3 regions of the Ruegeria sp. CDSC042 genome follow, and region 1 is predicted to be linked to each of the others. Evidence: riboswitches for the same ligand, from Rfam matches in the RefSeq annotation. Region 1 holds a riboswitch; each other region holds the start of a gene.
What was found. Region 1 has a riboswitch for cobalamin ahead of AC2FHX_RS15575 (hypothetical protein). Riboswitches for the same ligand answer to the same signal wherever they lie in the genome.
Positions count from the first base shown of each region.

Region 1 (10,502 bases):
GGCAACCGCGATAACGCCTACGACACCGAACACGAGCAGGCCCCAGGTTCTTAGGAAGGCATAGATTGTCACGGCGCGGTGTGGGCCAAAAATGGCAGACAATATGTTCAGCATCAGAGTCTCGTCAAAAAAGCCCCGGCCAGTCTGACCGGGGCTGTCTGCGTATCAGAAACGCGGATCGCTTTCGTCTTCATCCTCGGCCTCGCCTTTGGGCAAGTTGAAGAAACTGTCGGCGTCGATGATCGGCTCTTCTTTCTCCTCGGGGGAGTCATCAGACAACGAGAAGGTCTCGAGACCCTCGATCGCCGTTGGAATTTTGGGCGCTGCGTCCATTTCCAGTGACTGCTCGGTCGAAACCAGCTTGCGGCGCTCATCATCGCTCATGACGCCACCTTCAGCGGCTTTCTTGGCGGCGGCTTTCTGCACGATTGCGTCCAGCTCGGACTGTTTACACAAGCCCAGAGCGACGGGGTCAATCGGTTGCATGTTCGAGATGTTCCAGTGCGTCCGCTCGCGGATCGACTGGATGGTCGGCTTGGTGGTGCCGACCAGCTTGGCAATCTGACCGTCGCTGAGTTCGGGGTGGAACTTGACCAGCCACAGAATCGAGTTCGGACGGTCCTGACGCTTGGACAGCGGGGTATAGCGCGGGCCACGACGTTTTTCCTCGCCACTGGCAGCGGGGTTGAACTTGAGCTTCAGCTTGTGCAGTGGGTTGCCCTGCGCCACGTCAATCTCTTCCTGCGTAAGCTGGTTGTTGGCGATCGGGTCGAACCCTTTGACGCCAGCGGCCACATCGCCATCGGCGATGCCCTGCACTTCCAACTCGTGCATTCCTACGAAATCCGCGATCTGCTTGAAGCTGATCGTTGTGTTGTCTACTAGCCATACGGCTGTTGCCTTGGCCATAAGCGGTTTTGCCATCAGCCCGTCTCCTATGCATACATCTTTCCCGTCGCCGGAATTCGGCGGCCCCGTGATCTTGGGGCAGGTTTCCGTTGTCGGGGAACTTGGGCTGTATATAGTCGCGGCAGGGCAAGAAGGGAAGAGGCGAATGCGCTGGCTGGTTCTATGGGTTTTTAGTGCAATGACGGCGCTGGCCGAGGGTGAAAAGTCGGGCGCGTTCGACTACTATGTCCTGGCACTTAGCTGGTCGCCGAACTGGTGCGCGCGCGAAGGCGACGCGCGTGGGTCCGATCAATGCGATGTGCGGCATGATCACGGCTGGATTCTACACGGGCTTTGGCCGCAATTCCATCAGGGCTGGCCATCTTATTGCCGCACGGCCGAGGCCTCGCCGACGCGGACTATGACCCGTGAAATGGAAGATATTCAAGGCAGTTCCGGCCTTGCCTGGCATCAATGGAAGAAGCACGGCACCTGCTCGGGCCTAAGCGCTTCGGACTATTACACCTTGTCGCGGCAGGCCTATGGGTCGGTCGAGCGTCCAAAGGTGTTCCGCCAGTTGGACACATCTGTAAAACTGCCCGCATCTGTCGTGGAAGAAGCGTTTCTAAAGGTCAATCCGGGGCTGGAGCGCGACATGATCACCGTCACCTGCAAACAAGGCTATATCGAAGAGGTGCGCCTGTGCCTGTCCCGCGATCTTGAACCGGTGCCTTGTGGCCGGGATGTGATCAAGGACTGCGCGGCCAAAGACGCGCTTTTTGATCCGATTCGTTAGAGGGTCCGGATGGCAGTCGCGGTACCAAAGCTGCACGTCTTGAAAACAGGGTCACGTCCAGCGTGTCATAACCGCTGAGCACCGCCGAAGGGCCCAGATGCACAGTCCGGGTCAGGTACATGTTGTCGAGCGTGGGGACCATTTTGAGGTTCCTGACGTTGAGATCGCCCTAGTCGTTACGTTCCTGCAAATTGCGGCGGTTGAAGGTCCAAATTCATGAAAATGTTGCTGACTATTTTTCTGAGCTTAGTTGCCTACGCGACTACGGCAAAGCTGTTGTTTGGAAGCTCACTCCAGCCAATTGCCCTGATAACGCTCTGGAACGACAGGCTTGGCGCACCGTTTTGGCCGATATTGCTGTAGTTCGGTACCGCGACGAGCTATTTGGTTGCCGCCTTCTTAGCAAAGAAGGGCTTGAAGGAACTTCTCTCGGTTCCGATTTTTTGGCCTTGTCGATGAGTTTTTCTACGGTGTTTGTTGCAACATATGCTGAGTTGTTGCGCGCAATAGCCACCAGAAGCTTTAATGCAGATGTGGAAATTCAGAACTCATTCTACCAATCACTTAAACATGCGCTCTAAGAGGGGCAGTTCTTTTTGCACGGCGCGGCTCTTAAAGATTGCGTTCCATTTGCGTGGAGCTATAGGCGAGTGTCGTATTTTCAATTGCCTAACAACGTTGCAGTGAATGTCCTTCCATCGGAATGGTTGGTAAGCTGCAATATCATCGGAGATTGAGTTTCGAACTCCTTTTGAAGCGCGTCATGGGCTACACTACAACTCCTTCCGCGCCCTAAGCGCCGCTGTGATCGTCCCGTCATCCAAATAGTCCAGCTCGCCGCCAATCGGCACACCCTGCGCCAGCGAGGTCAGGCGCACCTGCCCGTCCAGTTGATCGGCTATATAGTGCGCGGTGGTCTGGCCATCGACAGTGGCGTTCAGCGCCAGAATGACTTCGGTGATCCCCTCGGCTGTGACCCGATCCTTGAGGCGAGGAATGCGCAGCTCATCCGGGCCGACTCCATCTAATGCTGACAAGGTGCCACCCAGAACATGATAGCGGCCTTTGAAAACTGCGGCGCGTTCCATCGCCCAAAGGTCGGCGACGTCTTCGACGACGCACAGCTCTCCGGTCGCGCGGACTTCGCTATCGCAGATGTCGCAGATATCCGAAGTGCCTACATTGCCGCAATTCAGGCACTCACGGGCAGTGATGGCAACCTGTTGCATCGCGTCCGCAAGCGGTGTCAGCAGAAGGGCGCGTTTGCGGATCAAATGCAGCACTGCGCGACGGGCCGAACGTGGGCCGAGGCCCGGCAGTTTGGCCATCAGGTCGATCAGATTGTCGATATCGCTGTTCGAACTCACTGCGCTTGCTCCTGCATAAGGGCCGGGCAGTTGGGCCCGGCCGGTATTTCGTCAGGAGTGCCTATCAGAACGGCAGCTTGATGTCTGCGGGCAGGCCCATGCCTTCGGTCAGCTTAGCCATCTCAGCCTGCGACCGTTCTGCGGCCTTGGCCTGAGCATCTTTGACGGCGGCCAGGATCAGATCTTCGACCACTTCCTTGTCGTCGCCGTTAAAGATTGATGGGTCGATATCGAGACCTTTCAGCTCTCCCTTGGCCGTGGCTGTTGCCTTGACCAGCCCTGCACCGGATTCGCCGACAACCATGATGGTATTCAGCTCTTCCTGCATATCCGTCATCTTGGTCTGTAGATCCTGCGCGGATTTCATCATCTTGGCCATGTCACCCAGGCCGCCGAGTCCTTTGAGCATCGGTATTCTCCTAATATTCGGTTTGACGCCTAAATACGGGCGCGGTCGGCGCGGCACAAGGGCCGAGCTGGCTCCCGCCCGTCGTCAAGGCCTTTGGCCAGACCTTTCCTCCCGTTGGGCCCGGGAGGTTTCCAGTTGGGTCAGATGGGACGGTTTCAGTCTTCCTCGAACGGGTCCCATTCGTCTTCGACCTCGGGCAGCGCCTCGGTTTCCACTTTGGCGGCACGTTCTTCCGGTGTTTCAATCCGCTTGATGCGTGCCTTCGGAAATTGCATGAGCACCGCCTGAACCAACGGGTGTTTCTCAGCCTCTGCTTTCAACGCCAGCTCGGCGGCGTCTCGAATCTCGGCGATGGTCGCAACCTCACCATCGGCCACAATCGACACAGCCCAGCGGTTGCCAGTCCATCGTTGCAGCGACGAACCCAGTCTCGCTGCCAGATCTGTGGGTGCGTTCTGTGTCGGGGTGAATTCGATCCGCCCCGGTTGGTAAGAAACCAGCCGCACCCCGTTTTCGACCTCGACCAGAAGTTTCACATCCCGATTGGTGCGGATCAATTCAACCACGTGGTCAAAACTCGGATACCGTGCCAGCGCCGATTGGATATCATGGGCCAGAGCCGCCGAAGGCGCGCCGGCGGGGCTGCTAGTTGCGGACACGTAAGAAGATGATGCCGCTGGTACCGGAGCCTGAGAGGGCACGGCCATACCACCGCCCGGACCACCATTCGGAGGCGGTGGCGGGTTGTCCTGCAGGCGCTTGATCAGCTCTTCGGGGCTGGGCAAGTCGGCAACATGGGTCAGGCGGATAACGGCCATTTCAGCAGCCATCATGGCATTTGGCGCGGCCGATACCTCTTCCAGCGCTTTCAGCAACATCTGCCACATCCGGGTCAAAACGCGCATTGGCAGGGCCTCGGCCATTTGCTGACCACGGGCACGTTCATCAGGGGAAACCGTCGGGTCCTCGGCTGCGTCTGGCGTGATCTTCACAACCGAAACCCAGTGCGTGATTTCGGCCAGGTCACGCAGCACGGATAGCGGATCGGCCCCTTCGGCATATTGCCCGCCCAATTCAGTCAGCGCGCTTGCTGCATCCCCTCGCAGGATCATTTCCATCAAGTCCAATACCCGGCCCCGGTCGGCCAGACCCAGCATCGCGCGCACCTGATCGGCGCTGGTTTCACCGGCCCCATGGCTGATTGCCTGATCCAGCAGCGAAGTTGCGTCGCGCGCCGACCCTTCGGCCGCGCGGGTGATCAGCGCCAGGGCATCCTCCGCGATCTGTGCCTTCTCAGCCGCTGCGATCTTATTGAGCAGGCCAATCATGTCCTCGGGTTCGATCCGGCGCAGGTCAAATCGTTGGCACCGCGACAGAACAGTCACCGGGACTTTGCGGATTTCGGTCGTGGCAAAGATGAACTTCACATGCGCAGGAGGTTCTTCCAACGTCTTGAGCAGCGCGTTGAATGCGCTGGTCGAAAGCATGTGAACCTCGTCGATGATGTAGATCTTATAGCGCGCACTGGCGGCGCGGTATCGGACCGAGTCGATGATTTCGCGGATATCATTCACGCCGGTTCGGCTGGCGGCGTCCATTTCCATCACATCGACGTGGCGGCCTTCCATGATGGCGACGCAATGTTCGCACTGGCCGCAGGGTTCGGTCGTGGGCTTGCCTTCGCCATCGGGGCCAATGCAATTCATGCCCTTGGCGATGATCCGGGCCGTGGTTGTCTTACCCGTACCGCGGATGCCGGTCATGATGAAGGCTTGTGCAATCCGGTCGGCCTCGAACGCGTTTTTCAGCGTGCGCACCATTGCGTCCTGACCGACGAGGTCAGCAAAAGTTTCCGGGCGGTATTTTCGCGCGAGAACCTGATAGGCGGGGCTGGGCGTGTCGGTCATGTCTGCTCTGTTGGATTCGTGTCAGGTTTGCAGCGTAGAGACCCCCGCCGCCCGCGTCCACCGCGCGCGAAAAGGAATTTCGTTTTGGCAAGTTGCATCAGAGCCGGTAAATCATGAGGGGCTTCAGCCCCATGTGGTGATGCAGGAAAAGGAGCTGTGTTGGAGAGTTTTGTAATTCACCCTCTTGGATTGGGCAAAGGGCAGATCGCTCTGTGCCCACTGCCGGGTGTCACGGGCGATTATGCTGGGGATTTCGCAGTAATCCGGGATTGGGCGCCGGACCTGGTCATCTCGATGACGACCTCGGATGAGTTCCAGCATTCCGGCGGGCTGTCATTCGAGGCGGACCTGCAGTGCGAACGGATTGCCTGGGTTCACCTTCCAATCCGCGATTTCGGCGTCCCCACGCCTGAAGTTGAGGCGCTTTGGCCGCAAGCCAGTGAGGCGGCCCAACATGTCCTTGCCAGAGGTGGCAAGGTGCTGGTGCATTGCCGCGGTGGGTGCGGTCGCTCGGGGATGGTTGTGATGCGGCTAATGGTGGAATGCGGCGAAGCGCCTGGCCAAGCGCTTCGGCGGTTGCGTGCGGTGCGGCCCTGCGCGGTGGAAACCGACGCGCAAAAGGACTGGGCCGGGTTGCCGGCCCGAACCCTTCCCTGAATCAGGCAGACACTTGATACGGAATACTGTCGCTGCGCGGCGGCAGGATCGATACGTCGAGCATCGCACAGGGTGGTTCTGACAGAAAACCAGCGGATTTCTGGATGAACTCCGGCCCGAACATCATGTCGCCATAGGCGTCCAGCTTTTCTGTCGGCGTGTCTGTGCTGGTGCCGCAATAGACCCTGATTTGTTCTGATTGGGCCCGAAAACGGGCCGTGCAGCCTTCGGTGCAATGGGTCAGATCGCTGGTACCTTCGACCTCGAATGTTTTGGATGTCGCAGGCCTTGCCGTCGCCATCGCCTCGGCCATGGCGCGTGCCATTCGGGCAAGGGCGGGGCAGGGTTTCCCGGTCCTCTGACAGACGGTTGCGGTGAATTCGTGTGTTTTTGTCTTCCAGATCATAATGCGCCCTCCGCGCGCAGGACGAAGGGTGAGGATCAGGTTTGACAGCGCGCTGACGACCTGCCCGGACACCCCGCCCGAGTTTCGGTTTCGATACGATGGCAGGTCTCCTGACTTGCGGGTCGTCGCTTTGCCGACCTTCCCAGCCCTGGGGCCAGTGGTATTTCGGCATTGCTCACCGCTTACAGTTGCGGGGGCAGTCGCGGAGTTGGCCCTTTCCGGCATCGCCGGGGCAGACCGCACCGTGTTCCCTTTTCATCCCGCCCCAATTCCGGGGCAAGAACCATCACCACATCGCTAGCGGCTATGCAGACCCCGAGTCAAGCCACCTGTTGGGGTTCAAACCGGACGTTTGGTCATCTTGATGAAATCTTGACTCTGGTGGCCGAAATCGGGCCGATTGTTGAGTGAACCGAGTAGTTCAGAATTTGTCGGAAGCGCCATGCTTGATACCACGCCCTGCGTCCAGACTAAGGACTTTGATTTTGCCTCAGGCTCTGCCAGCCTGTCGGCGCGGCTGTATCTGCCTGAAACCGAGCCGAAGGTCGCCGTGGTGATTCACAGCGCAACTGCAGTGCCGCGCGAATATTACCAGCATTTTGCCCGTTGGCTGGCCGCCGAACAGGGTATTGCCTGTTTGACCTATGACTACAGCGATTTCGGGCATTCGCTGCGCGACAAACTCAAAACTTCCGAGGTGACCATGGCGGATTGGGCCTTGGTCGACATGCCCGCCGCACGGGCTGAGATGCGCAGGCGGTTCCCGGACGCTTTGCAGTGGAGCATCGGTCATTCCCTTGGCGGCTTGCTGGGGCCGGTGCAGCCAGACATTGATCAGATCGACCGGATGATCTGTGTATGTTCGGGGCTGGTTACTCTGTCCGACCATCCCTGGCCCTATCGCGGGCTGGCGTGGATGTTCTGGCATGTGCATGGGCGTCTGGCAGTGAATGCGCTGGGCTATCTGCCGGGCAAAGCGGTGGGGATCGGTGCCGATTTGCCTGGTCCGGTCTATTGGCAATGGCGTAGCTGGTGCACGGCGCCGCAGAATTATGTGCCGCAGATCGGTGACGCTCTGCCCGAAGCGAGATGGGCGCAATCGAATACGCCGGTGGACCTGTTCACCTTCGAGGACGACCAGATGGTGCCGCCAGACGCTGTCTGGCGGCTTGCCGATCTGTATGGACCAAAGGCGCGGCGGCATCTGCTGTCTCCGAAAGAGATCGGAGTGCCCGAGATCGGTCATATCGGTGCCTTTGCCCGCAGAAATCAGGCGCTTTGGCCCCGGTTGATTGCCTGAAGACGCGCTTTTCCGTCCCCGTTAGGGTCTGTTGCGAGACTTTTTATCATGCATGACAGACCGCACCAATTTACCAAAGGCTTTGTCGCGCGCCCGGGATTGCGCAAGGGTTTCAGAGTTCCTCTGATCCTCGCGCCGCAGCTTGTTCCAGCGTACCAGCCGGTCCGGCGAGAGCAGGCCATCGGCAATCGCCTCTTGCACAGCACAACCGGGTTCGGCCTGGTGCTGGCAATCTGAGAACCGGCACGTTGCAGCCAATTCCAGAAGGTCTGAGAAAACCTCATCCACGCCGTCTTGGGCATCCATCAAACGCAGGGCGCGCATTCCTGGCGTATCAATCAGCCACCCCCCGTTTCGCATCGGGTGAAGCGCACGATGGGTCGTGGTGTGGCGACCCCGTGCGTCATCCTCGCGGATCCCCGCCGTTGTCCCGGCCTGACCAGTCATGGCGTTCGCCAATGTGGTTTTGCCGACACCGGATGAGCCGACCAAAGCAGCAGTTTGCCCGGCAGGGCACCAGGACAGGATCGGATCAATCTCTGACGCCTCCAGCGCGTTGACGGTTAGAACGGTCAGAAACCGAGCCAGCGAACTGGCCTGACTGGCATAGCTCTCTGGGTCAGGGCAGCTGTCGGCCTTGGTCAGGACAACAACCGGATAGCACCCGGCCTGATGCGCCAGCGCCAGATAACGCTCTAGCCGTGCCAGATTGAAATCGGCATTGCAGGAACTGACGATATACAGCACGTCCACATTCGCCGCGATCAGCTGAACCTGCGCACCGGTGCCTGCGGCCCGGCGTTGCAAGAGGCTTTTGCGCTCCAAAAGATGCCGAATGCGGTTTTGATCATCCGCAAGGACCCAATCGCCAACCGCAAATTCGCCGGTTGATCGGTCAGGGGTCAGATCAGATGTGCCGCCAAGCGCATTCAGGCCGATCAGGCGATCACGATGGACGGCGTTGATGCGATGCGGTGTGCAGGTAGGGTTCACAGCATGTTGGGCTGCAAAATGAGAGGACCATCCCAGGTCCGAAAGTGTTTTGGACATTGTTCTGCCTGTGTTCAGATACAGGAAACCATCAGGGTGGCAGGCGCGCACCCATCGGTAACGTGTTCAGGCAAAAGCGGGGGTTAGTCCCGGAAACGCTCTGCCCGAAGGGTCATTGCTACAATCATAAAGTCCCTCCTGCGGCAGTCGTTGCGCGTAAGTGAGAGGTTGGACATCGACCCAAGCGGGGCTCGTTGTGGCTGCTTCCTTCCGGATCTGACCAGGTTGGCGAGGCGCTCGCCCGCGCCAACCTCTCGAGGGTGGATATAGGCAGTTGGCCGGAAAAACACAACCCGTCAGAAGGTCAGAAGAATCCGTAAAAAGCCATTTCCGTCAGTTCCAAGGACTTGTGGATCAAATTCCTGAATGTCCTGCAGATGTCGGTGGGCACTTGGACCGGTGCGTAAGATCGCCTGCGTACCCGTGTTACTAGTGATTCTGAAGGGTTCCTGGGCCTCTTCAAGCGGATCGCTGACCAAGGTGCCTGACAGATAATCCAGCAGGGCTTGCTGGACCGGCAGGATGGGCATGTCGATACGTTGCGCATTACCCGCAAATGGGAAATGCCCGCCCCCGCTGGCGCGATAATTGTTAAGCGCGACGGCAAATTGCTGATCCGGTGCAATGGGGGTGGCACCGACCAGAACCTCTGAAACGCGCCGGTTTTCGGCGTTGATCAAGGTGCCCATATCGTCGAAACGCGGAGGTTGTGTCAGATCAATTATGCAGGACAGCCCGTATAGCACATCAAAGTTGTGACCCACCCGATTTTCGCAAATAAGTTCGGATGCAGATCCGGTTGAAATCTGGTTGAAAACAGCTGCGGACATCTCAAGCCAGTCCACGATTTGGTCACCGGATACAATGACACCCTGCAATTCGTTTGGAAAAACATGCAGGTCAACCACGTTACGCAGGAATATCTCGCCAGGCTTAACATCCGTATAGAATCGCGGCCCGGCCCGACCGCCGAATTTCGAAGGTGAAACCGCCGATAAAATCGGAATATCTGCCAGGTCGGTTTCGGACATACACAGACGTAACGCGGCAGCCTGGGCGGCGGCGACCAGCCTCAGCCCACGGTCCTCGGTGCAAAAGCTGAAATAGCTGTGCAGATGGTGCGGGGTGCGCCCGACCGGCTGGCCCGCTCGCCTGCGGGTTTCGGCATGACCAGAGGAAAAGAGATGCAACAATTCCGGATCTTCGGGCGCCAGTGATACGATTTCGTCGGGACGCCCCGCAGATATCGGTCGCAGCGCCGCCCGGGCTTCGCCAACGGTCCAGCCGCCGCGCTCTGCCGAGTGAAGTTTCAGGTCGACCACCCCCAGATGTGATCCGGCCGTTCCGGGTAAGACAACTGGTTTGCCATGCACCAGAGTGTTTTCAGAGCCGGCCTTGGCGGGATAGGTCAAATGGGAATGACCAGCAATTATTGCGTCGATACCTTCGATTTCGGCCAGCGGAATAATCGCGTTTTCCATATTCCGTTGTGACGTGTCCGGTCCGAAACCGGTATGGGCCAACGCGATGATCAGGTCGCAATTTTCGTCTTGGAGCTTTCTGACTTTGTTTGCCGCACAAGTCAGGATGTCCTGAGTGGTAAGGGTGTCGTGCAGCTTGTGCGCCTCCCATTGCGCTGTCTGAGGGGGGAGGACCGAAAAAACACCAATTTTCAAGGCCATAGGTGTCGGCGAGCCAGGGATCTCTTTGTGCAAAATGACA
Region 1 covers NZ_JBXWOF010000008.1:46,297-56,798, reverse strand. The annotation lists gene AC2FHX_RS15615 (hypothetical protein) at 1-114, opposite strand, end outside; gene AC2FHX_RS15610 (DUF1013 domain-containing protein) at 166-924, opposite strand; gene AC2FHX_RS15605 (ribonuclease T2 family protein) at 1,055-1,684, shown strand; gene AC2FHX_RS15600 (hypothetical protein) at 1,885-2,265, shown strand; gene recR (recombination mediator RecR) at 2,458-3,051, opposite strand; gene AC2FHX_RS15590 (YbaB/EbfC family nucleoid-associated protein) at 3,116-3,460, opposite strand; gene AC2FHX_RS15585 (DNA polymerase III subunit gamma/tau) at 3,616-5,367, opposite strand; gene AC2FHX_RS15580 (protein-tyrosine phosphatase family protein) at 5,524-6,024, shown strand; gene AC2FHX_RS15575 (hypothetical protein) at 6,026-6,430, opposite strand; cobalamin riboswitch at 6,514-6,733, opposite strand; gene AC2FHX_RS15570 (alpha/beta hydrolase family protein) at 6,873-7,730, shown strand; gene rsgA (ribosome small subunit-dependent GTPase A) at 7,752-8,780, opposite strand; RNA gene ffs (signal recognition particle sRNA small type) at 8,939-9,037, opposite strand; gene AC2FHX_RS15555 (5'-nucleotidase C-terminal domain-containing protein) at 9,077-10,502, opposite strand, start outside.

Region 2 (10,502 bases), on a different contig from region 1:
CCTGTCGGTCTGGTCCGCGATGGGCGAGCAGATCCGCCGCCTGAAAGAGCTGGGCATCCCGGTCAGCGTGACCCCTGGCGTGCCGTCTTTTGCCGCTGCGGCCGCATCACTGGGCACGGAACTGACCCTGCCCGGACTTGCGCAATCAGTGGTCCTGACCCGGACACCGGGACGCGCATCGTCGATGCCCGAGGGCGAGACGTTGGCGAATTTTGCCCGTACCGGGGCGACGCTGGCCATCCACCTGTCGATCGGCAATCTAGACACTGTGATCGCCGATCTGACCCCGGCCTATGGCGCCGAATGCCCGGTGGCCGTGGTCTATCGTGCCAGCTGGCCCGACGAACAGATCATCCGTGCGACGCTGGCGACGCTGAAAGACGCGCTGGACGAGAGCATCTCACGCACAGCGCTGATCATGGTGGGTCCAGCACTGGCTGGTGAAGGGTTTGACGAAAGCTGCCTGTATTCTAAGGATTACGACCGCCGGTATCGCCCGCAAAGCGCGGACAGCCCTTGGTCAACCTGGAGCCATGGTGATGACTAACCCTCCGGGTATTCTGATTTCGGCACCGTCTTCGGGGACTGGCAAGACCACCGTGATGCTGGGCCTGCTGCGTGCGCTGGCCGAGGATGGCCTGACCGTCCAACCATTCAAAAGCGGCCCTGACTATATCGACCCGGCCTTTCACCGGGCGGCGGCTGGGCGCGCCTCGTTCAATCTGGACAGCTGGGCGATGGGCGATCCTCTGCTGAACGCAATATCGGCACAGGCTGACGGCGCGGATATCGTCGTAGCCGAAGGATCGATGGGTCTGTTCGACGGTGTCGCCAAACCCGGTGAGATTGGCCATGGATCTAGCGCGGAAACTGCGCAGCGTATGGGCTGGCCTGTGGTGTTGGTTCTGGATGTCGGCGGTCAGGCGCAATCAGCTGCAGCCACGGCGCTGGGGTTTCGGATGTACAACCCCGACCTGCCCTTTGCCGGGGTAATTTTGAACCGCTGCGCCAGCCCGCGTCACGAGCGTCTGACCCGGTTGGGTATGGAACGTGCAGGCCTGCCGGTTCTGGGCGTTCTGCCACGACGCGGAGACCTGACACTTCCCGAGCGGCACTTAGGTTTGATCCAGGCGGTGGAACATCCCGATCTGGAAAGCGCCATTGTCGGCTATGCTGCGTTCCTGCGTGAACATGTCGATCTGGAGGCGATCAAGCGGGCGGCTTCCTCAAGCCCAGATAGGCCATCGTCAGCCGTGCTGCCGCGCCCTCCGGCGCAGCGGATCGCACTGGCCCGGGATGCTGCGTTTTCGTTCACCTATCCGCATTTGCTGGAAGGCTGGCGCGCGGCGGGTGCAGAAATCCTACCGTTTTCACCACTGGCGAATGAAGCCCCTGCCCCGGATGCCGATCTGGTCTGGCTGCCGGGTGGGTATCCCGAGTTGCACGCAGGCACATTGGCCGCTGCCAACACCTTCCAGACTGGGCTGCGCAAACATGCCGAGACAAGACCTGTGCACGGCGAATGCGGGGGCTACATGGCGCTGGGTCAGGCGTTGATCGACAAAGACGGAGTCCAGCACGAAATGGCGGGCCTTCTGGGCCTTGTGACCTCCTATGAAAAGCGCAAGTTCAACCTGGGTTATCGCAAGGCAGAATTACTGGCCTCGATGGCCGGATTTGCCGAAGGCACAGCGCTACGCGGGCATGAGTTCCACTATTCCTCGATCATCGAACAGCCTGACGCGCCGCTGGCACGCGTGTTCGACGCCGAAGGCGCGGAAGGCCCGCAAACCGGATCGGTGCGAGGCAATGTCACTGGGACATTCTTTCATCTGATCGCCGAGGCCTCGGCATGAGTGGTTTTGTGTCCTTCATCGGTTCAGGCCCCGGCGACCCGGAATTGCTGACGCTGAAGGCGGTAGACAGGTTGCAGAAAGCTGATGCGGTGCTGTTTGACGACCTCAGCAGCGGCCCGATCCTGAGCCATGCCCGCGAGGATGCTGACCTGGTTGGTGTCGGCAAACGCGCCGGGCGCCCCTCGCCCAAGCAGGATCACGTCAGCCGCTTGTTGGTCGAATATGCACAAACCGGTCAGCATGTTGTGCGGTTGAAATCCGGTGATGGCGGCATGTTCGGCCGGCTTGAAGAAGAACTGGTGGCCCTGCAAGAGGCCGGGATCGACTATGAAATCATCCCCGGCATCCCCTCGGCGGTAGCGGCGGCGGCAGCGGCAGGCATTCCGCTGACCCGGCGACTGACCGCGCGGCGCGTGCAATTCGTCACCGGCCACGATGTCAGTGGCAAACTGCCCGAAGATCTGAACCTGGCAGCACTGGCTGATCCACAGGCTACGACCGTCGTATTTATGGGCAAGCGCACCTTTCCCCTTTTGGTTGGCGCCCTGCATTCGCACGGCCTACCGCTGGACACGCCTGCATTGATGGCCGAATCCGTCTCGACCCCCGAACAAAAGCTGCAACGCTCGACCATCGGTGCCTTGTCGCAGCAGTTGGAAACCGAGATCGGCACCGCCCCGGCCCTGATCCTGTATGGACCTCTGGCAGAGTTCGAAAATGATTGACCTGACGCTGATCGGTATTGGCACCGGCAACCCGGATCATGTGACATTTCAAGGGGCGCAGGCGATCCGTTCGGCGGACCTGGTCCTGATCCCCCGCAAGGGCGAAAACAAGGCCGATCTGGCAGGGCTGCGCGAGCAGATCATCGCTCAGGTCGCGGATACTCCTCCGCAAATCGCGTATTTCGACATTCCCAAACGCCGTGCCGATGATGGCTATTTACGCGGAGTGGACGAATGGCACGACGCGATTGCATTGCGCTGGCAGGAGGCCATCGCAGCCCACCCGAAGGCCCGTCATGTGGCGCTGCTGATCTGGGGGGATCCGTCGCTGTATGACAGTTCGCTGCGAATCGCGGCACGTTTGACCCCTCAGCCAGAAACACGCGTGATTCCCGGCATCACAGCGCTGCAAGCGCTGACGGCGGCCCATGCGATTCCGATCAACGAACTGGGCGCGCCCTATATCGTCACAACTGGTCGTCGCATCCGGGACGAAGGATGGCCGGAAACCGCAGAAAACGTGGCGGTGATGCTGGATGGTGAATGTTCATTCCAAAACCTGGACATGGAAGACTTGGACATTTGGTGGGGCGCATATGTCGGCATGAAAGAGGAAATCCTGATCAAAGGCCCTTTGGCCGAGGTTGCGCAGCAGATTCTGGACCGCCGCGCCCATGCCCGTGCCGACCATGGTTGGATCATGGATATTTATTTGCTGAAAAAGCGCATAATCTGACACAATACGTCGCAAATGATGATTGCACCGCCACAGCTATAGCGGCTAAATGGGGGTGTCTGGTCCTGCCGGAGAAATCCGGATGCTAAGAGGGAATTTGGTGCGACTGCCTCGGTGGTCAACTCCAAAGCCGCCCCCGCGACTGTAAGCGGAGAGCCCCTGTTCAACCAGCCACTCCCGGTTCTCCGGGGGGAAGGCGAACAGAGGCATCGACCCGCAAGCCAGGAGACCTGCCAGGCGCAAAAACGAAACACCGGCCGTCGGGTGCGGCGGCAGAGGAGAATACAAAATGGCAACACAAACGAAAACAGCATCCGCCGCGCGTACAGGCTTTGTTCCGGTCATGTTTGCAGTGGTTCTGGGTCTGGGCCTCATTACGCTGACCGGTCACGTTCAGGCAGCGGCCCTGCATGATGCAGCGCATGACGTGCGTCACGCGACCGGCTTCCCCTGCCACTAAGACCGTGTTCAGTCGTATATTGACCAGCGCGTTGTTCGCTGGTGCTGCAGCGGGGCTGATTGCCGCCTTGCTGCAGTTGGTATTTGTGCAACCAGTATTGTTGCATGCCGAGCTTTATGAATCCGGAGAGCTGGTGCATTTCGGGGCCGAGACCGTATCGGCTCATCCCGAGCTGCCGCGCATGTTCTCTGAACTGACGCGTGATGCGCTGAGTGTCATCTTTACCATGCTGACCTATACCGGCTATGCGCTGGTGATGGTTGCGCTGATGTCGGTAGCCGAAGGTCAAGGGCATCAGATTGATGGCCGGACCGGCGTTCTTTGGGGGTTGGCCGGATTTATCGCTTTCCACCTTGCACCAGGTTTCACCCTTGCGCCCGAAGTGCCGGGTGTCGCGGCAGCCGATGTCTATGCGCGTCAGGTCTGGTGGTTCGCAACAGTTGCAGCAGCCCTTGTCGCCATGTGGTTGATCGCCTTTGGAGGTAACCTGATCAGCTATGTGATCGCCGCGGTACTTCTGTTGGTGCCACATCTTATCGGTGCACCCGAGCCCGATGTTTTCACCGGCCCTGTGCCGACTGAAATTGGAGCGTTGTTCGCGGCACGAGCTTTTGGAATCGGTCTGGTTGCATGGGTTCTGGTTGGCGCGTTCGCTGGCTATTTCTGGCAGAAAGAAGCGCAACATTCCGAAGCAACGGCCTGATCGCACTTAGATTGAACGCGCCGGGTGTAAACTTGGCGCGTTTCCCTATGTTTTCAAGGAAATACAATGACCCGTTCACTTGCTCTATTCGTGATCGGTTTGGTCTTTGGCGGCGGTGCAGGATTTGTAATTGCTGCTGCAAATGGCGTCACATTTGATGGCCACGACCATTCTGATCCGTCTCTTCACGGAGCCTCACACACTGAGACCATGGCCCACGATCATTCCACGGCCCTGAACCTACCGGCAGGCACAGATGCACCTACACTGGACATCGCACTGACACAGGATCCTATGTCTGGCTGGAACCTGCATGTCATGCCAAAAAACTTTACCTTCGCACCGCAGAACGCATCGACCGCAGACATGGCGGGCGAAGGGCACGCGCATGTTTACATCAACGGAGAAAAGCTCGCCCGGCTTTACGGCAGTTGGATGCACATTGATCAGTTGCCCAAAGGCGAGGTCGAGGTTTCGGTTTCGCTGAATTCCAACAGCCATAGCCCGCTTTCGGTAGATAACGTGCCGGTTCGTGCTGCGGTTACGGTTCAGGTCGATTAAAGCGCCGGGATACGCGCACGCAAACACATCCGAAGCCGCCCGCAGGGTCGGGCGTCTTCGATCCAACCCTGGGGGCTGTTCAGGTAAGTACGGCAAGTTTCAGCGATATCCGCAGCATCCGCCACCACATCGACACCCGAAAACACATAAGATGCGCGCCCCAGCGACTGTATAGCCAGCGTCGTGGGTTCCGCGCAGCTGCTGAAACAGGCGTGTTCGCTCAATTCGACCTGATCCGTCAATCCAGCCCTTTTCAGTGCGTCCTTCACAGCCTGCACCTCGGCCGCCCGATCGCGTGCGGTGCCACAGGTTTTGCAGATCATCAGGCGCATCCGATCCAGACCTTTCCCTTCGTCCTGCGCCCGTTTCTGCGGCTTTAAGCGGCGCGGCGCAATCCCGAATGCGCACAAGATTGTGAGTGCGACGTCCCCGCATTTCTGGCAGGATTCCTGCAGACACCTTAAAAGGAGGCCTCTGGATGAAACTGCTTTGGACTGTCTTCGCCCTGCTGGCTCTGCCCGCCTGGGCCGACGAACCGCTCTCGGGATGGGCCGTGTATCCAACGGGCAAAAGCTATGATGAATTGGTCTCGGACACCAAATCGGCGGTTAAGGCAAACGGTCTGATCGTTGTCACGCAGGCCGGCCCCACCAAAGCCGCCGCCGCGCGGGGGATTACAATCCCAGGCAATCTGGTGATCGGCGCCTTCAACAATGACTATGCGGTGCGCGTGCTGGAAACCTCGGTGCGCGCAATGATCGAAGCACCGATCCGGTTTTACGTGACTGAAAACGAGGACGGCACCGCCACCCTGTCCTATAAAACGCCCAGCTTTGTATTCGCGCCCTATATCTATGAGGGAAGAGACCCCCTGAGGGACATTGCCCAGGAATTGGATGACACCTTTCAGATCGTGGCCGAAGCCGCTGTCAAATAGTCACACTGGCGTGATGCGCCTTGCGTCCGGGTCTGTCCTCCGCAATCTGCGTTGAAACAGTTTTCGGAGCTTTACTGATGCAGGACTCGTCGCCCCGCGCTGCGGACATTCTGGCCCAACGGCTTTATGAGGCTGGCTGCCGCCACGCTTTTGGCATGCCAGGTGGCGAGGTGCTGACCCTAGTGGATGCGTTGGAAAAGGCTGGAATAACCTTTCACCTGACCAAACACGAGAACGCGGCTGGCTTTATGGCCGAGGCGGTGCATCACCGCGACGGTGCCCCGGCCATTCTGGTGGCCACACTCGGTCCAGGCGCGATGAACGGGATCAATGTGGTCGCCAATGCGTTGCAGGACCGGGTGCCAATGATCGTGCTGACCGGCTGTGTCGACGCAGATGAGGCGCTGACATACACCCATCAGGTCATGGATCACGCACGGGTCTATCGCTCGATCACCAAAGGGACATTCATGCTGACCGCCAAAGGCGCGGATATTATCGCAGACAAAGCGGTGTCGCTCGCCAGTCAGCCGCGCCCAGGGCCGGTGCATATCGACGTGCCGATTTCGGTTGCGGATGCGCCTGTGACCGATGTCAAACGCCGCCGTCTTGTCAAACCTGCCGCCGTCGCGCCCGAGGGGGATTGCGTTGAAAAAGCCCGCCGCTGGGTGGCACAGGCCGAACGGCCCATCGCGATTATCGGCCTGGATGTTCTATACGACGACTCACGCAATGTGGTGCAGGCGTTCCTTGAACATTTTGGCATTCCTTTTGTGACAACCTACAAGGCCAAGGGCGTGGTTCCCGAGGATCATCCACTGTGCCTTGGCGGCGCGGGCCTGTCGCCGCTTGCTGACACCCATCTGGTGCCGCTGGTTGAACAGGCCGATCTGGTGTTGTGTCTGGGCTATGACCCGATCGAAATGCGCCCTGGCTGGCGCGAGATATGGGACCCCGAAGAAAAGCGCGTCATCGACATTTCGGCGGTTCCGAACGATCACTACATGCATCAGGCCGGGTTGAACCTGGTGGCTGATACCGGCGCGACCCTCGAGGCCGTTGCAAAGGGCAACCCTGCCCGCGCCACCTGGCCCGGCGGTGAGCCCGAACAGGTTCGGGCCGCCCTGGCGCGAGCCTTCCCTACTGATGACGTATGGGGTCCCGCCGCGGTAATTGCGGAAACCCGCGCGGTTCTTCCTGCCGAGACATTGGCCACCGCTGACAGTGGCGCACATCGCATCCTTCTCAGCCAGATGTGGGGATGTTCCGAAGAACGCGGGCTGATCCAATCTTCAGCGCTCTGCACCATGGGCTGCGCTCTGCCAATGGCCATCGGGCTGAAACTGGCCGAACCCACGCGCCCGGTCATCAGCTTTTCCGGCGATGCCGGGTTCCTGATGGTCGCCGGAGAACTGTCGACCGTTGCCGAGATGGGTGGTAACCCGATTTTCCTGGTGTTCGTCGACGCCAGCCTTGCCCTGATCGAATTGAAACAGCGTCAGCGGCAAATGGGGAACGTAGGCGTCGATTTCGACCGCCACGACTTTGCAGCTATGGGCCGGGCCTTCGGTGGGAATGGTCACACGGTGCGCACCCGCGCCGAACTGAGGGATGCTCTGGAAGCGGCAACCAAGTCTGATAGGTTCACCGTAATCGCTGCTGAGATTGACCGCGGAGGATATGATGGCCGGATCTGAAGGACCGCTGAAGGGCGTCAAGGTTCTGGACCTGTCCCGCATTCTGGCCGGACCGACCTGCACACAGTTGCTGGGCGATTTGGGTGCCAGCGTTATCAAGATCGAAAACCCTGCCACTAAAGGGGACGACACGCGCCAGTGGGGCCCACCCTATGTCGCTGATGCCGACGGGGTTCCATCGGATCTTAGTGCCTATTTCATGTCAGCCAACCGCAACAAGAAATCGGTCGCCATCGACATCACCACACCCGAAGGTCAGGCGGAAATTCGGCGGCTGGCCTCGTTTGCGGACATCCTGATCGAGAATTTCAAACCCGGCGGGCTTGCGAAATACGGGCTGGATTACAAATCGCTCTCGCAGGAATTCCCTAGCCTCGTCTATTGTTCGATCTCAGGCTACGGGCAGGATGGGCCTAACGCATCAAAGCCCGGATATGATCTGATGGCGCAGGGCTATGGCGGTGTCATGTCTCTGACCGGCGATCCCCAAGGGGCGCCGATGAAAGTTGGAGTTGGTATCGCTGATGTCATGTGCGGTATGTATGCCTGCGTTGGCATTTTGGCAGCATTGCGCCATCGGGACCAGACCGGAGAGGGACAGCAAATTGATCTGGCTCTGGTCGATTCCCAGATTGCGTGGCTGATCAATGAAGGCGTGAATTATCTGACATCCGGCAATGTGCCACAACGCCGTGGGAATGGTCATCCAAATATCGTTCCATATGACGTTTACGAAACCGCTGATGGCCATGTGATCCTTGCTGTAGGTAATGACAGTCAGTTCCGCCGGTTCTGCGAATTCATCGACCAACCTGATCTGGCGGATGACGTCCGCTTTGCGACGAATCCGGCGCGGCTGGAAAACCGGGATGCGTTGAACGCCCTATTGCGCCCTGCGGTTCAGTCATATGACACAACAACCGTCATCGCAGAACTTGAGGCACGCAAAGTACCAGTTGGGCCGGTCCAGACCCTGGATCAGGTTTTTGACACCGAGCAGGTCGCGGCGCGGCAAATGCAGATCGCGATGCAGGCTGCCCCGGCCGAGGTAAAACTGATCGGAAACCCGCTGAAATTGTCGCGGACACCGGTTACCTACCGGACGGCTCCGCCACAGTTCGGAGCGGACACTGCAGCAGTCCTGAACGCTAAGAACCCATTTGAAGATTGAAACACAATGCCTTACTAGGCGGCATATTGCTGAAACATGCCGTTGAATCGGCGGATTTTTTCACGTTTTCCACACACAGCTTTTCACCAATTCGAGAGCAGGGCCGATACTGATACGACCCCGCCTGACTCTCTGCTAAATCGAATAAAGTAATAAATCGCAAATGGATTGGATCCCGCGCATGAAACAAGATGTTTTCGGACAGATGAACACTCTTTGCCATTCGGCCAGTGTCGAGGCGTGGAATGGTGTTCTGCTTGGTTTCATGGCGCATTCAGCTGTCACACCCCAGCATCTGGGCAAAGTGCTAGAGCTTGAGCCCGATTTCGCGCTTGGTCACGCCATCAAAGGTCTGTTCCTGGTCCTGCTGGGTCGGCGCGAGATGATGCCAGTTGCAGCGGAAGCGTTGAATGCTGCCAACACCGCTATGGATCGCCAACCGGTAACTGAGCGCGAGCGGCTTTATGTCGACGCGTTGGCCCTTTACCTGTCCGACCTGCCCTCACATGCAATCCAGAAGTTTGAAGAAATTCTGCGCCTCCACCCACAGGACTCGCTGGCGATGAAACTCAGCCACGCAACACGGTTTGTCTTGGGAGATGCCGCTGGTATGCGACGGTCGATCGAACGTGTCCTGCCCGCTTATGAACCCGACCACGCCGGTCGCGGATATCTTCTGGGGTGCCATTCCTTCGCGCTTGAGGAAACCGGGGCCTATGAAAAAGCCGAAATCGCCGGACGTCAGGCCCTGTGGATGGTGTCGGATGATGCCTGGGGCCTGCACGCAGTGGCCCATGTGCACGAGATGACCGGCAATGCGCAGCAAGGTCTTGATTGGCTGGCCGGACGCGAGGATGCCTGGGCGCATTGCAACAACTTCCGCTATCATGTCTGGTGGCACAAGGCGCTGATGCATCTGGACCTGGGCCAGGTCGATCAGGTTATGGAACTGTATGACCAGTATGTCCGGCAGGACAAAACCGACGATTACCGTGACATATCGAATGCCACGTCGCTTTTGTCCCGGCTCGAGCTTGAGGGCGTCAAAGTTGGAAACCGCTGGGAGGAACTGGCCGACCTCAGCGCCGCCCGGACCGAAGATGGCTGCCTGATCTTCGCCGATCTTCACTATCTGCTGGCCCTGACCGGCGACAACCGGACCGAAGCGACCGGCAAAATGCTGCAGCGCATCCAGAAAGATGCCCAGCGCAATCAGGGCGACACTCCGATCCGGATGTCGGATCCCGGTATTGCCGCAGCCAAAGGGCTTGAAGCTTTTGGCGACGGCCTTTACGGCGAAGCATTTGATTTCCTGTCGAATGCACGGGACGGAATGCAACTGGCCGGTGGTAGCCACGCCCAACGTGATGTATTCGAGCGCATCACTATTGATTCCGGCCTGCGTGCCGGCCGTTTGGATGCTGTCGAGCGCATTCTAGACGACCGCCGTGCCAAGCGGGCCGGGGGTGAGGACAATTATGCTATGGCGCGCCGCGCATTGATCGATGCGGCCCGCGATAACCAAGACGCACAAAGCGTTCCGGCAGAATAACAAAACAAAAAGACTGAAGAAGGACAGAACTCGTATGGCGACTCTATCGCCCGCTTCTGATTTTGCACCTGTGGCAGCCACCTCGGCCGCCCCTGTTAGTACGC
Region 2 covers NZ_JBXWOF010000001.1:49,199-59,700, reverse strand. The annotation lists gene cobM (precorrin-4 C(11)-methyltransferase) at 1-547, shown strand, start outside; gene AC2FHX_RS00285 (cobyrinic acid a,c-diamide synthase CobB) at 534-1,856, shown strand; gene cobA (uroporphyrinogen-III C-methyltransferase) at 1,853-2,581, shown strand; gene cobF (precorrin-6A synthase (deacetylating)) at 2,574-3,317, shown strand; cobalamin riboswitch at 3,361-3,569, shown strand; gene AC2FHX_RS00270 (CbtB domain-containing protein) at 3,607-3,777, shown strand; gene AC2FHX_RS00265 (CbtA family protein) at 3,782-4,480, shown strand; gene AC2FHX_RS00260 (hypothetical protein) at 4,547-5,041, shown strand; gene AC2FHX_RS00255 (DUF1636 family protein) at 5,038-5,451, opposite strand; gene AC2FHX_RS00250 (DUF302 domain-containing protein) at 5,520-5,978, shown strand; gene AC2FHX_RS00245 (thiamine pyrophosphate-binding protein) at 6,056-7,675, shown strand; gene AC2FHX_RS00240 (CaiB/BaiF CoA transferase family protein) at 7,662-8,846, shown strand; gene AC2FHX_RS00235 (tetratricopeptide repeat protein) at 9,028-10,398, shown strand; gene AC2FHX_RS00230 (OpgC family protein) at 10,433-10,502, shown strand, end outside.
Region 2: another riboswitch for cobalamin. It lies ahead of AC2FHX_RS00270 (CbtB domain-containing protein); the one in region 1 lies ahead of AC2FHX_RS15575 (hypothetical protein).

Region 3 (10,502 bases), on a different contig from region 1:
CAGAAAAATACCGACGCGTCAAAGACTAAAAATAGAAAGAACCGCGCAGCGCGGGCTGTCGCGGTTCTCGGTGTCTTAAAGCAGAAGTGCAGTTACGCGCGTTCCGAATAGTCCATGGTTTCAGTATTCACCACGATCATTTCATCTTGGCCCACAAACGGTGGCACCATGACTTTTACACCATTGTCCAGAACGGCCGGTTTGAACGAGTTCGCAGCGGTCTGACCTTTGACCACAGGCTCGGTCTCGACGATCTTGCACGTCACTTTCTGTGGCAGTTTGGCGTTCAGTGCCTCACTTTCATAAAATTCTACGACGATAGTCATGCCGTCCTGCAGAAACGGGCGGCGATCACCCAACAGATCAGCGGACAGTTCGATCTGCTCATAGGTCTCGGAATCCATGAACACCAACATGCCGTCGGATTCGTATAGAAACTGCTGGTCTTTCTGTTCCAGGCGAACACGCTCGACCTTGTCAGCTGAGCGGAAACGTTCATTCAGTTTGGAACCATTGCGCAGATTGCGCAGTTCGACCTGTGCAAAAGCCCCGCCTTTACCGGGCTTTACATGATCAACTTTGACAGCGGCCCATAGCCCATCGTTATGCTCAAGCACATTGCCGGGGCGAATTTCGTTCCCATTTATCTTGGGCATTACATAAATCCTTCACAAACGGTTGATGCGTCAGTCGCGCACCCTATATCTGGCGTGGCCGCACCTGACAAGACAACGACACCTTGTGCTGCAGCCGCAGCAAGCTATGCGCGTGACGCAACGCAACTATGCACATTAGGTGTATCCGAATCGCACTTAATAGGTCATAAGAACCGTCACGCCGAAAATGCAAGAGCAAGAACAACAAGGAAGACGAGATGAGAGATTTCGTTGACGGCACCGCCTTTAACAATGAGCAAGGCAACCGTGCTCGTAAACTTTTCGCAGCTGTCGTTTTGGCTGCGCTGGATGATGCTATTGCCGACGACAAAAAGTATGGCAATGGCCCAGAACAGATCGCCCGCTGGGCACGCTCGCGCGATGGGCGCGAAGTGCTGTCTTGCGCGGGTATCGACCCAAATGAACGGGTTGTCAGCGGATTGATGGATTTCGTTGGTCGCGGTGTGCGTACTTCGGTCGCTCTTTCGCGCGAAGAAAGCGAGCGCCGCAACGCCGCCCAACAGGCCGAAGCCGCCTGATCACAGACACGAGTCTGTTTGAAAAAACGCGCCTCCTATTGATGGAGGCGTGTTTTTTTGTTGCATAGACCCCGAATATGAATTCCGGTGCGAAACTGCGCCCTCACCCGATGACTGAAAAATGATGACAATGCCACGTCATCCGGGGCTTTCCCTTCACCGTTAAATCAGGTCATCTGCGCGTTAGCTTACAGGAGACTCGGCATGGTTCGCGCCATCATGATTCAGGGCACAGGCAGCAATGTTGGAAAATCGGTTCTGGTGGCCGGATTGGCACGCGCCTATACGCGCCGAGGCCTGCGGGTTGCGCCGTTCAAACCGCAGAACATGTCGAATAACGCCGCAGTAACCGAAAATGGTGGCGAGATCGGGCGCGCGCAAGCCCTACAGGCGTTGGCGGCACGACGCGCCACACATACGGATATGAACCCGATCCTTTTGAAGCCTGAAACAGATACAGGCGCGCAGATCATCATTCAGGGCAAACGCGCCGGAACGATGCAGGCTGGCGATTACCGCAAGGATAAATCCAAACTGATGACAGCCGCGCGCCAGAGTTTTGACCGGCTCTGCACCGACGCTGATCTGGTGTTGGTTGAAGGGGCCGGAAGCCCGGCCGAGACCAACCTGCGTCAGGGTGATATTGCCAATATGGGCTTCGCCTGCGCCGCGGGTGTGCCGGTCGTACTTGTCGGCGATATTCACCGAGGTGGGGTAATTGCTCAGATCGTCGGGACTCAGGCCGTGCTGGATGCTGGCGATCTGGCAATGATCCGAGGCTTTGCCATCAATCGCTTTAAGGGCGATGTATCCCTATTCGACGAAGGTCGCGATGACATCGCCGCTCGAACAGGCTGGGCCTGTATCGGTGTTGTGCCTTGGTTCGACGATGCCTGGAAGCTGCCAGCCGAAGATATGATGGATATCCGGTCCCACAGTGGCGGTTCCTGTAAGGTTGCAGTACCTCAGTTGGAACGGATGGCCAATTTTGATGATCTTGATCCGCTATCGGCAGAGCCTGGCATCACGGTCGAGATCGTGCCCGCTGGCCGCGCGCTGCCCGGCGATGCGGATTTGGTTCTGCTTCCCGGAAGCAAATCAACCATTGGCGATTTGGCTTACTTTCGTGCGCAGGGCTGGGATATCGACCTTTATGCCCATGTGCGACGTGGCGGTCACGTGTTGGGATTATGCGGTGGCTACCAAATGCTAGGTAACACCATTGCTGATCCCGATGGTGTGGACGGGCGGCCAGGTACAGTCGATGGATTGGGGCTGTTGGATGTGGATACCGTTATGGTCGGCGAGAAAAAGGTGACCCTGCGGACTGCACGCGCCCTGCCGGGGCACCAACCGCTAACCGGATATGAGATCCATATGGGCCGCACCGAAGGCAACGATTGCACCCGCGCTTGGCTGGAGGTCGAGGGCCGCCCGGAGGGCGCAGCTGATCGGACTGGCCGGATACGCGGAAGCTACCTACACGGTATATTCTCATCCGATCAATTTCGGGCCGACTACCTACAGCTTTTGGGAGTCTCTTCCACCCTGCACTATGAGGACGGTGTCGAAGATACGCTTGATCGTCTGGCCGACCATCTGGAACGACATATAGATCTGGACCGCTTGCTGGAACTGGCTGAAACGCCGATTAGAGGCTGACTTTTACTCGGCTTTTTGCTCAGCCAACGCACGGTAGATTTCGCGGCGAACCATTTTTCGAACGTTCCGCGTAATGCGTTCACCCAGTACGCCCTGCAGTTCTTCACGAACAACCTGCGCAATCAAAGAGCGCAAGCCATCGTCATCAAGCCGGGGCATGGCAGCATCTGCTTCTGAACCTGTTGTATCCGCGGCAGCCGATACCTCTGGGTCCCGTACAAACACTGCCTTTTCAACAGTCTCAGTCTCTGCATCTGGGGCTTCGTCTTGGGGTTGCCATTCCAACGGTTGATTTGGCGTTCCTGAATAGGCATCTACGCTGTCACCGTCGGGCTCCCACTGATCTTCGGTCCTGGCGATCGCGGCTTCCAGCGCCTCAATTTTGGCACTTAGACTTTTGGCTATGCCCTCTTCCGCAACTGGATCAGGTGAATGCTCTGTAGCCGACTCCGCTTCATCACCCGCAACAACATCGCAGGCGCGCAAAAGCATCGGTTTCACCGATTTTTCAGCGCTGTACTCAGCATCCAGCTTGAAAGGCTGCGTCTCGACACCTGTTTGCTCGCCAACCCTGAGCGCATCAGTCAGAACAAGCCGCCCTGGCTTTCGCTCTGACTTGGAACGCACCAGATCGGGAACTTTTCGACCTTCTTCGCTGACCAGCCGCTTGACCGATGACAGTACGTCTTCGATCCCGGAGTTCACGACATTGTCTGTCATTGTTTTCTACCGCTCTAACCTCAGGTCCGAGTGTAGCCAAACAATGCAGACCTCACAACAGGCAGTATTGGGTGTTTAGTCCCGACGCAGTGCTTTCAGGACCCGATCCAGATCTTTGCTCTGCTTGCTGACCTGCGCGGGGGCTTTCTTCACCAGATTATAGTAAAGGGTCGGATCGTAAATCTGAACCGCCAGACCCAAACGCTCGGCCGTGAGCAAACCTTGGGCCTGCAGCAACTGATAAGCCGCCAGAGATCGCTCGGTTCTGGAAGCAATTTCGGCAAGCTGCGCGTCCAGCAAATCCTGCTGAGCAGCCAGCACGTCCAGAGTGGTCCGCGCACCCAAAGTTGCCTCTTCGCGGATACCATCAAACGCAACTTCCGAGGCGCGCACACGTTCCGAAGAGGCCCTCAGGCTTGCGCTTGCAGTTTGAAACCGGACATAGGCATCAGACACGCCCTGCGTAATGTTCTTTTGAACATTCAGCAGATTGGCACGCGACGCGTCCCGCGATGCCATTGCGCGGCGCACGCTTGCCGCGAGTCGACCACCCGCATAGATCGGCTGGCTGAAGTTCAGCGAGATACTCGCATCATTCACATAATCGTCGTCATCATAGCTCTCGGTGACGCCCGCATCAGCGTTCAGGCTGACATTCGGACCCAGGCCCGCGCGCTGCTGCTGAACGACCAGATCAAAAGCCCGCACTTGGTGCTGTGCGGACAGAATGGACGGGTGATTGCGTTGTGCCAGGCTGACAGCCTCGGCCTCGGAGCGGGGCAAGTTTGGCAGGCTGGGCTGACCAGCAGTACGGCCCGGCAGTTTGCCGACTGCGTTCACATATTCCGCCTGAGCAGTGCTCAGATCGCCGCGCGCATTCGCCAGATCGGCCTGCGAGCTTGCAAGCTGAGCCTGAGACAATGCGACGTCTGTGCGGGTAACTTCCCCAACTTCGAAACGATCCTGCGAGGCGCGAAGCTCTTCTGCGGACAGTTCAACGTTGTTTTGACGAATCGATACGGTCTCTTCCTGCAGCAGAACACTCAGGTAAGCGGTCGCTGCGCGGAACAGGACCTGCTGTTCGATATCGATCAGCGCCTGCCGGGTCGACAGCACCGTTTCCTGCGCTGATTGCTTGCCCAGAATCGAGGCTCCGCCATCGTATAAAAGCTGGCTCAGCGTCAGGCCCGAGAAGAAGTTCGAAGGATCAACACTGTTCGTAACACCACTGTTTCTGCTGCGCGTATAATCTTGGCTAACCGCGACGGTCCAGTTGATAATAGGGCGCAAAGCCGACAGCGCGATCGCCACATCCTCGTCCGCAGCCCGCAGCAGCGCCCGGTTCTGTTCCAGCAAACCGCTGGTATTATAAGCTCCGATGAACGCATCAGTCAGGTTATCGGCCCAAACCGCCTTACCGGGCAACGTGCCCAGAGCAATACCCGCAGTCACTGCCAGAGTCCTGACCAGCTTGCCTCCTGCTGCAAAACGCATGGCGAAATCCTCTCAAATCAAAATAACGCAGCCCTCAGGGCAGTTTGCGTCTTTGTGTTGAACTAATCAAGGCAGCAGATAAATCTGCCCGCCGACTATAGCGAAAATGCACTCTCGGCCGAGAAAGCCTTCAGAACAGGTGCACTGGCGTTGAATGCCTGGCGCCAGGTAACGCGATCGCCTGATTTGTGGCCTATACGGACGGTCCCAAGATCACCTTCCATGAACAGGCAGGCGATACGCCCATGATCCTTAAGCTGGTCAATCAATGCAGACGGAACCTCTTCTACGCCGCCTTGGATCATGACCACGTCATAAGGCCCATGCTCGGCAGCGCCCTCATCCAGCGGCCCCACGTGAACGACCACATTATCCGCGTCAGCCTCCATCAGCAGAGTTTGCGCTTCGGCAGCTAGCGCTTCATCCGCTTCCACCGCTACGACCAACTGCGCCATACGGGCTGCAACAGCCGTCGAATATCCCAGCGCCGGAGCAATATCCAGAACAACCTCATCATTGGTAATGTTCAGCACATCCAACATCTTGGCCAGTGTTCTCGGTTCCAGAATGCAGCGTCCAGCCTCAAGTTCTATCAAACCCTCGACATAGGCGGCTTCGCGTTGCGCGTCTGGCACAAAATTCTCGCGCTTGACGGACAGCATGGCATCAATGATCGGGAACTTGGTAACGTCCGAAGGCCGGACCTGCGTATCGACCATGGTGCGGCGGCGGGCTGCGAAATCTGTCATTGGATCGCTCATTCATTTCCCAAGGTTGATGGGTTTGTGCCACATCCCGGGCAAACCAGCAACGGCCCGCAAGCGGAAACTTTCGTCTGTCGTGAAGATTTTAGAGTGATCCGAATGGGTGATCCAATTTTCAGTTCGTCAAATTTAGACCGAACCCACTGGACGCCCCGGATTAAAGCTGCTAAAACGCCTGTCACACCACGGCAAGTATTTGATATTACTTGAAAAGGCGAGTTGGCGGAGTGGTGACGCAGCGGATTGCAAATCCGTGTACACCGGTTCGATTCCGGTACTCGCCTCCAATACTTTCAAACAGTTGCTTCGCATTCGGCTTTTCGAGCCTGCGACATGCCGTCTCGCTACGGCAGTGCTCTGCTGAGTGAAGCTTGACACCGGATTGATCAGAAGGCGGTGAACTCACTGGCTCGGCCGGTAAATTTGACCGCTCTATCGATTCCACGCGATATGCCCTTTGAAGTAACGGGCCCGCGAATCCTTTCGTCTGGATATCTTCGAGGTGCAAAGCGCAAATTCGCCTGCGGTCATTTTGCAAATGGCTGACCAAACATGCCGCTGACAGGCATTGGCAGGTCGCTTTTCCATTCTCGATGATTTCCGTGCGTCGGCCGCGCTTGACAAGCCCCCTGCCCGTGCCGCATGTCCCATCCGTTGGTGTCTGCATATGCAGATGAAAAGGGAATGCGTCAGCGGTCATCCGTCAAACGCAGCCGCCCCCGCGACCGTGACCGGAGAGGGTGCCCAAAGCCACTGGCCAGACAGGCCGGGAAGGCGGGACATCTGCCAGAGGCCAGCCTCTGACATCCGCAAGCCGGGAGACCTGCCAACATCCGAAGTTGAAACCGGACGGGGTGATCCGGTGTCGGGCCCATGTCGCAATACGTGGCCCGCATGAAACCCCGTCCCCCGCGAAGAGGATTTGGGGGGATGAGAGACATGACCGAGACCACACCTGTTGAACTGCTGGTGTGCACGACCTGCCGCCGCGGCCTGCCCGTCGAGAATGATGCAGATCGTCCTGGGGCGTTGCTGCACAAGGCGTTGGAGCAGGCAGAACTTCCTGATGGCGTCACTTTGAAGGCAGTAGAATGCCTTTCAAATTGCGATCAGGGCTGCTCGATTGTGCTGCGTGGCGGGCCCAAACGTTGGACCTTTGTCTATGAGCATCTCGATGAAACCGATCATGTCGAGACCATTGTTGAAGGCGCGACCAAATATCTCGCGACCCAAGATGGCCTCGTTAAATGGCGCGAACGTCCTGAACATTTCCGCAAAAACTGTGCGGCCCGCATTCCCCCGATTGGAGCTTAGATATGAGCAATCTCGAAAAACTGCCCGTCACTGTGATCACCGGCTTTCTGGGCTCGGGAAAGACCACGCTGGTGCGTCATCTGATGCAGAACCCGCAGGGCAAGCGCCTAGCCATTGTGGTCAACGAGTTTGGAGATGTTGGCGTCGATGGCGATATCCTCAAATCCTGCGCGATCCCCGATTGCCCGGCGGAAAACATCATGGAATTGGCCAATGGATGCATCTGCTGCACCGTGGCAGATGATTTCATCCCGACCATCGAGGCGCTGATGGCGCTAGAGCCACGCCCCGATCACATTCTGATCGAAACCTCTGGTCTGGCCCTGCCCAAGCCGCTGCTGAAAGCGTTCGACTGGCCCGATATCCGCTCGAAAATCACCGTGGATGGCGTGATCGCTCTGGCCGATGCCGAGGCTGTGGCCGCTGGTCGCTTTGCCCCGAATGTCGCTGCGGTGGATGCCCAGCGCCTGGCCGATGACTCGATTGATCACGAAACACCGCTGTCTGAGGTGTTCGAGGACCAGATCTCCTGCGCCGACATCATTCTGCTGACCAAGCCTGATCTCGCTGGCCCCGAGGGTATCGCCAAGGCCAAGGAAATCATCGCAGCTGAAGCCCCGCGCCCTCTGCCCGTGGTCGAAGTGGCCGAAGGGGCTGTGGATGTACGTATTGTGCTGGGGCTTGAGGCCGCCGCCGAGGATGACATGGACGCGCGCCCGTCGCATCACGACGGCCACCACGATCACGAGCATGATGATTTCGAAAGCATCATTGTCGAGCTGCCGGAACAGACCGATCCGGCCCAGCTGGTCGCCAATATCGAACGTCTTGCGAATGAACTGAACATCCTGCGGGTAAAAGGCTATGCCGCTGTTGCCGGCAAACCCATGCGCCTTTTGGTGCAGGCCGTCGGGGCCCGTGTGCGTCATCAGTACGACCGCCCGTGGGAGCCAGGTGAAGAGCGTCGCTCGCGTCTGGTGGTCATCGCCGAACATGACGATATCAAAGAGGCTGAAATCCGCGAAATCCTCGTGGGTGTGACCGAGGCCGCCGAGTAAGCCATGCACGTCGTCTTCCGCGAAAGCCATGGGTTAGAGGAAACGGAGACCCCAACCGATCTGGGCCAGAGCCCGGCGGATCTGGTGGTGCTGTCCTTTTCCGACAGTGACCTTGGCGCTTTCGCGGCAGGCTGGCATCGTGGTGGCGGACCCGAAGGTCGGATGCCGACCCTGCGGCTGGCCAATCTGACAGCGCTGAAACATCCCCTGTCGGTCGATACTTATGTCGAACAAACGCTTGAGGGCGCCAAAGGCATTCTGATCCGCCTGATCGGTGGCGTGCCCTACTGGTCCTACGGATTGCAGCAGGTTCTGGCACTGGCCCACGCCAAGGGCATTGCCGTTGCTGTGCTGCCTGCGGATGGACGTGAAGATACGCGGCTGGATGACTATTCTACCCTGCCCGTTTCAACCCTGCGGCGGCTGGCGCATCTTTGCGACACAGGCGGTGAGGTCGCAGCGCAGGCTGCGCTGGCGCAAATGGCACTGGCCGCGGGGCTTTATTCTGGCCCGGTGATGGGGGCCAAGACGATCCCGGAATGTGGCGTATGGTGTCCGGATCGCGGTGTGATCCCGGCGGATACCGCATTCGCCGGTGATGCCAAGCGCATCCTCGTGACCTTCTATCGCGCCTATCTGACCTCGGCAGACACTGCCCCGGTCGCGGCCCTGATCCACCGTCTGCGTGCGCGTGGGTTTCAGGCTGTCGGCCTATTTGCGCCGTCGCTCAAAGCCCCTACCGCCGCTGACTGGCTGCGCGAACAGGTCGTAGCGCTGGACCCCTCGGCAATCATCAACGCCACCTCCTTTTCGGGCAAAGGCGCCTCGGGAACGTCCCCGCTGGACGCCGCCAATGTGCCGGTATTTCAGGTCGCCTTGTCCACCGCACGCCGCAAGGCTTGGGTCGATGCGGAACGCGGGCTGTCCCCCGCCGACCTCGCAATGCATGTGGTCCTGCCCGAGGTGGATGGCCGCATTTCGGCGGGCATCGCTTCGTTCAAGGAACCGGGCAAGCGCGACCCGTATCTGGAATATTCCCGTTTTGCCCACCGCCCCGAGCCGGAACGGGTTGAGGCGATCATTGATCGGGTGGACGGCTGGCTGCGCCTAAGCGACAAACCCAAGCCAGATCAGGTCCCAGCGTTGGTGCTGTCGACTTATCCCGGCAAGGACTGGCAGATGGCCCATGCGGTTGGCCTGGATGCGCTGGCCTCGGCCGAGGCGATGCTGTCTGATCTGCAGGCCGAAGGCTATGACACCGCACCTGGCGCGCCGATTGCCGAGACGCTTCTGGATGCGCGACTGTCTTGGCCGCTCGCGGCCTATCAGACCGCGCTGGAAGACTTGCCGGAACAGTTGCAAACGGATCTGCAATCCATCTGGGGCAAGCCTGAGGACGACCCGGTTTTTGCCGATGGTGCGTTCAACTTTACCGCCTTGAACCGGGGCAAGACACTGATCGCGCTGCAACCGGAACGCGGCACGCCCGAGCTACGCGATGACGACTATCACGATCTTTCGCGCACCCCGCGCCACAGCTATGTTGCCTTCTATCTCTGGCTGCGTAAGGGGCATGGCGCGGATGCGCTGATCCATATCGGCGCGCATGGCACGTTGGAATGGCTGCCAGGCAAATCGGTCGCCCTGTCCCAAAACTGCTGGCCTGAGGCGTTGGTCCGAGATCTGCCGGTGATCTACCCCTTTATCGTGAATGACCCCGGCGAGGCCGCACAGGCCAAGCGCCGGATCGGCGCGGTTACACTGGGCCATATCCCGCCCCCGATGCGAACAAGTGACACGCCGGACCGTATGGTGCGACTGGAATCCCTGCTGGACGAATTCTCGAACGCCGACGGGCTGGACCCCAAACGCCGCGACCGACTACAAGAAGACATACGGGATGAGGCGCAGGCCATTGGTCTGGAAAGCGATCTGGGTCTGAATCAGGCAACCTGTACCGCCGAAGCGATCACCCGTATCGACCGATTTGTCTGCGACATCAAAGAAAGCCAGTTCGGCGACGGCTTGCACGTCTTTGGCCGCGTCCCCGAAGTGACCGGCAATTTTGATGCCACGCCTTCGGCGCATGCGGAACGTCAATCACTTTTGGACGCACTGGCCGGGAAACGGATCGAGGCTGGCCCGTCTGGCTCACCCTATCGCGGGCGCTCGGACGTGCTGCCGACAGGGCGAAATCTTTACACCACCGATCCGCGTTCGGTTCCAACACGCGCGGCCTATACCCAAGGTGTCAAACTGGCCGAGGAACTAGTGCGGCGGCATCTGCAGGAAGAA
Region 3 covers NZ_JBXWOF010000001.1:66,459-76,960, reverse strand. The annotation lists gene AC2FHX_RS00380 (ABC transporter transmembrane domain-containing protein) at 1-29, shown strand, start outside; gene efp (elongation factor P) at 93-656, opposite strand; gene AC2FHX_RS00370 (DUF6280 family protein) at 875-1,195, shown strand; gene AC2FHX_RS00365 (cobyric acid synthase) at 1,400-2,857, shown strand; gene AC2FHX_RS00360 (hypothetical protein) at 2,861-3,577, opposite strand; gene AC2FHX_RS00355 (TolC family outer membrane protein) at 3,653-5,071, opposite strand; gene AC2FHX_RS00350 (protein-L-isoaspartate O-methyltransferase family protein) at 5,167-5,820, opposite strand; tRNA gene AC2FHX_RS00345 (tRNA-Cys) at 6,049-6,122, shown strand; cobalamin riboswitch at 6,474-6,680, shown strand; gene AC2FHX_RS00340 (DUF1636 family protein) at 6,775-7,149, shown strand; gene cobW (cobalamin biosynthesis protein CobW) at 7,152-8,207, shown strand; gene cobN (cobaltochelatase subunit CobN) at 8,211-10,502, shown strand, end outside.
Region 3: another riboswitch for cobalamin. It lies ahead of AC2FHX_RS00340 (DUF1636 family protein); the one in region 1 lies ahead of AC2FHX_RS15575 (hypothetical protein).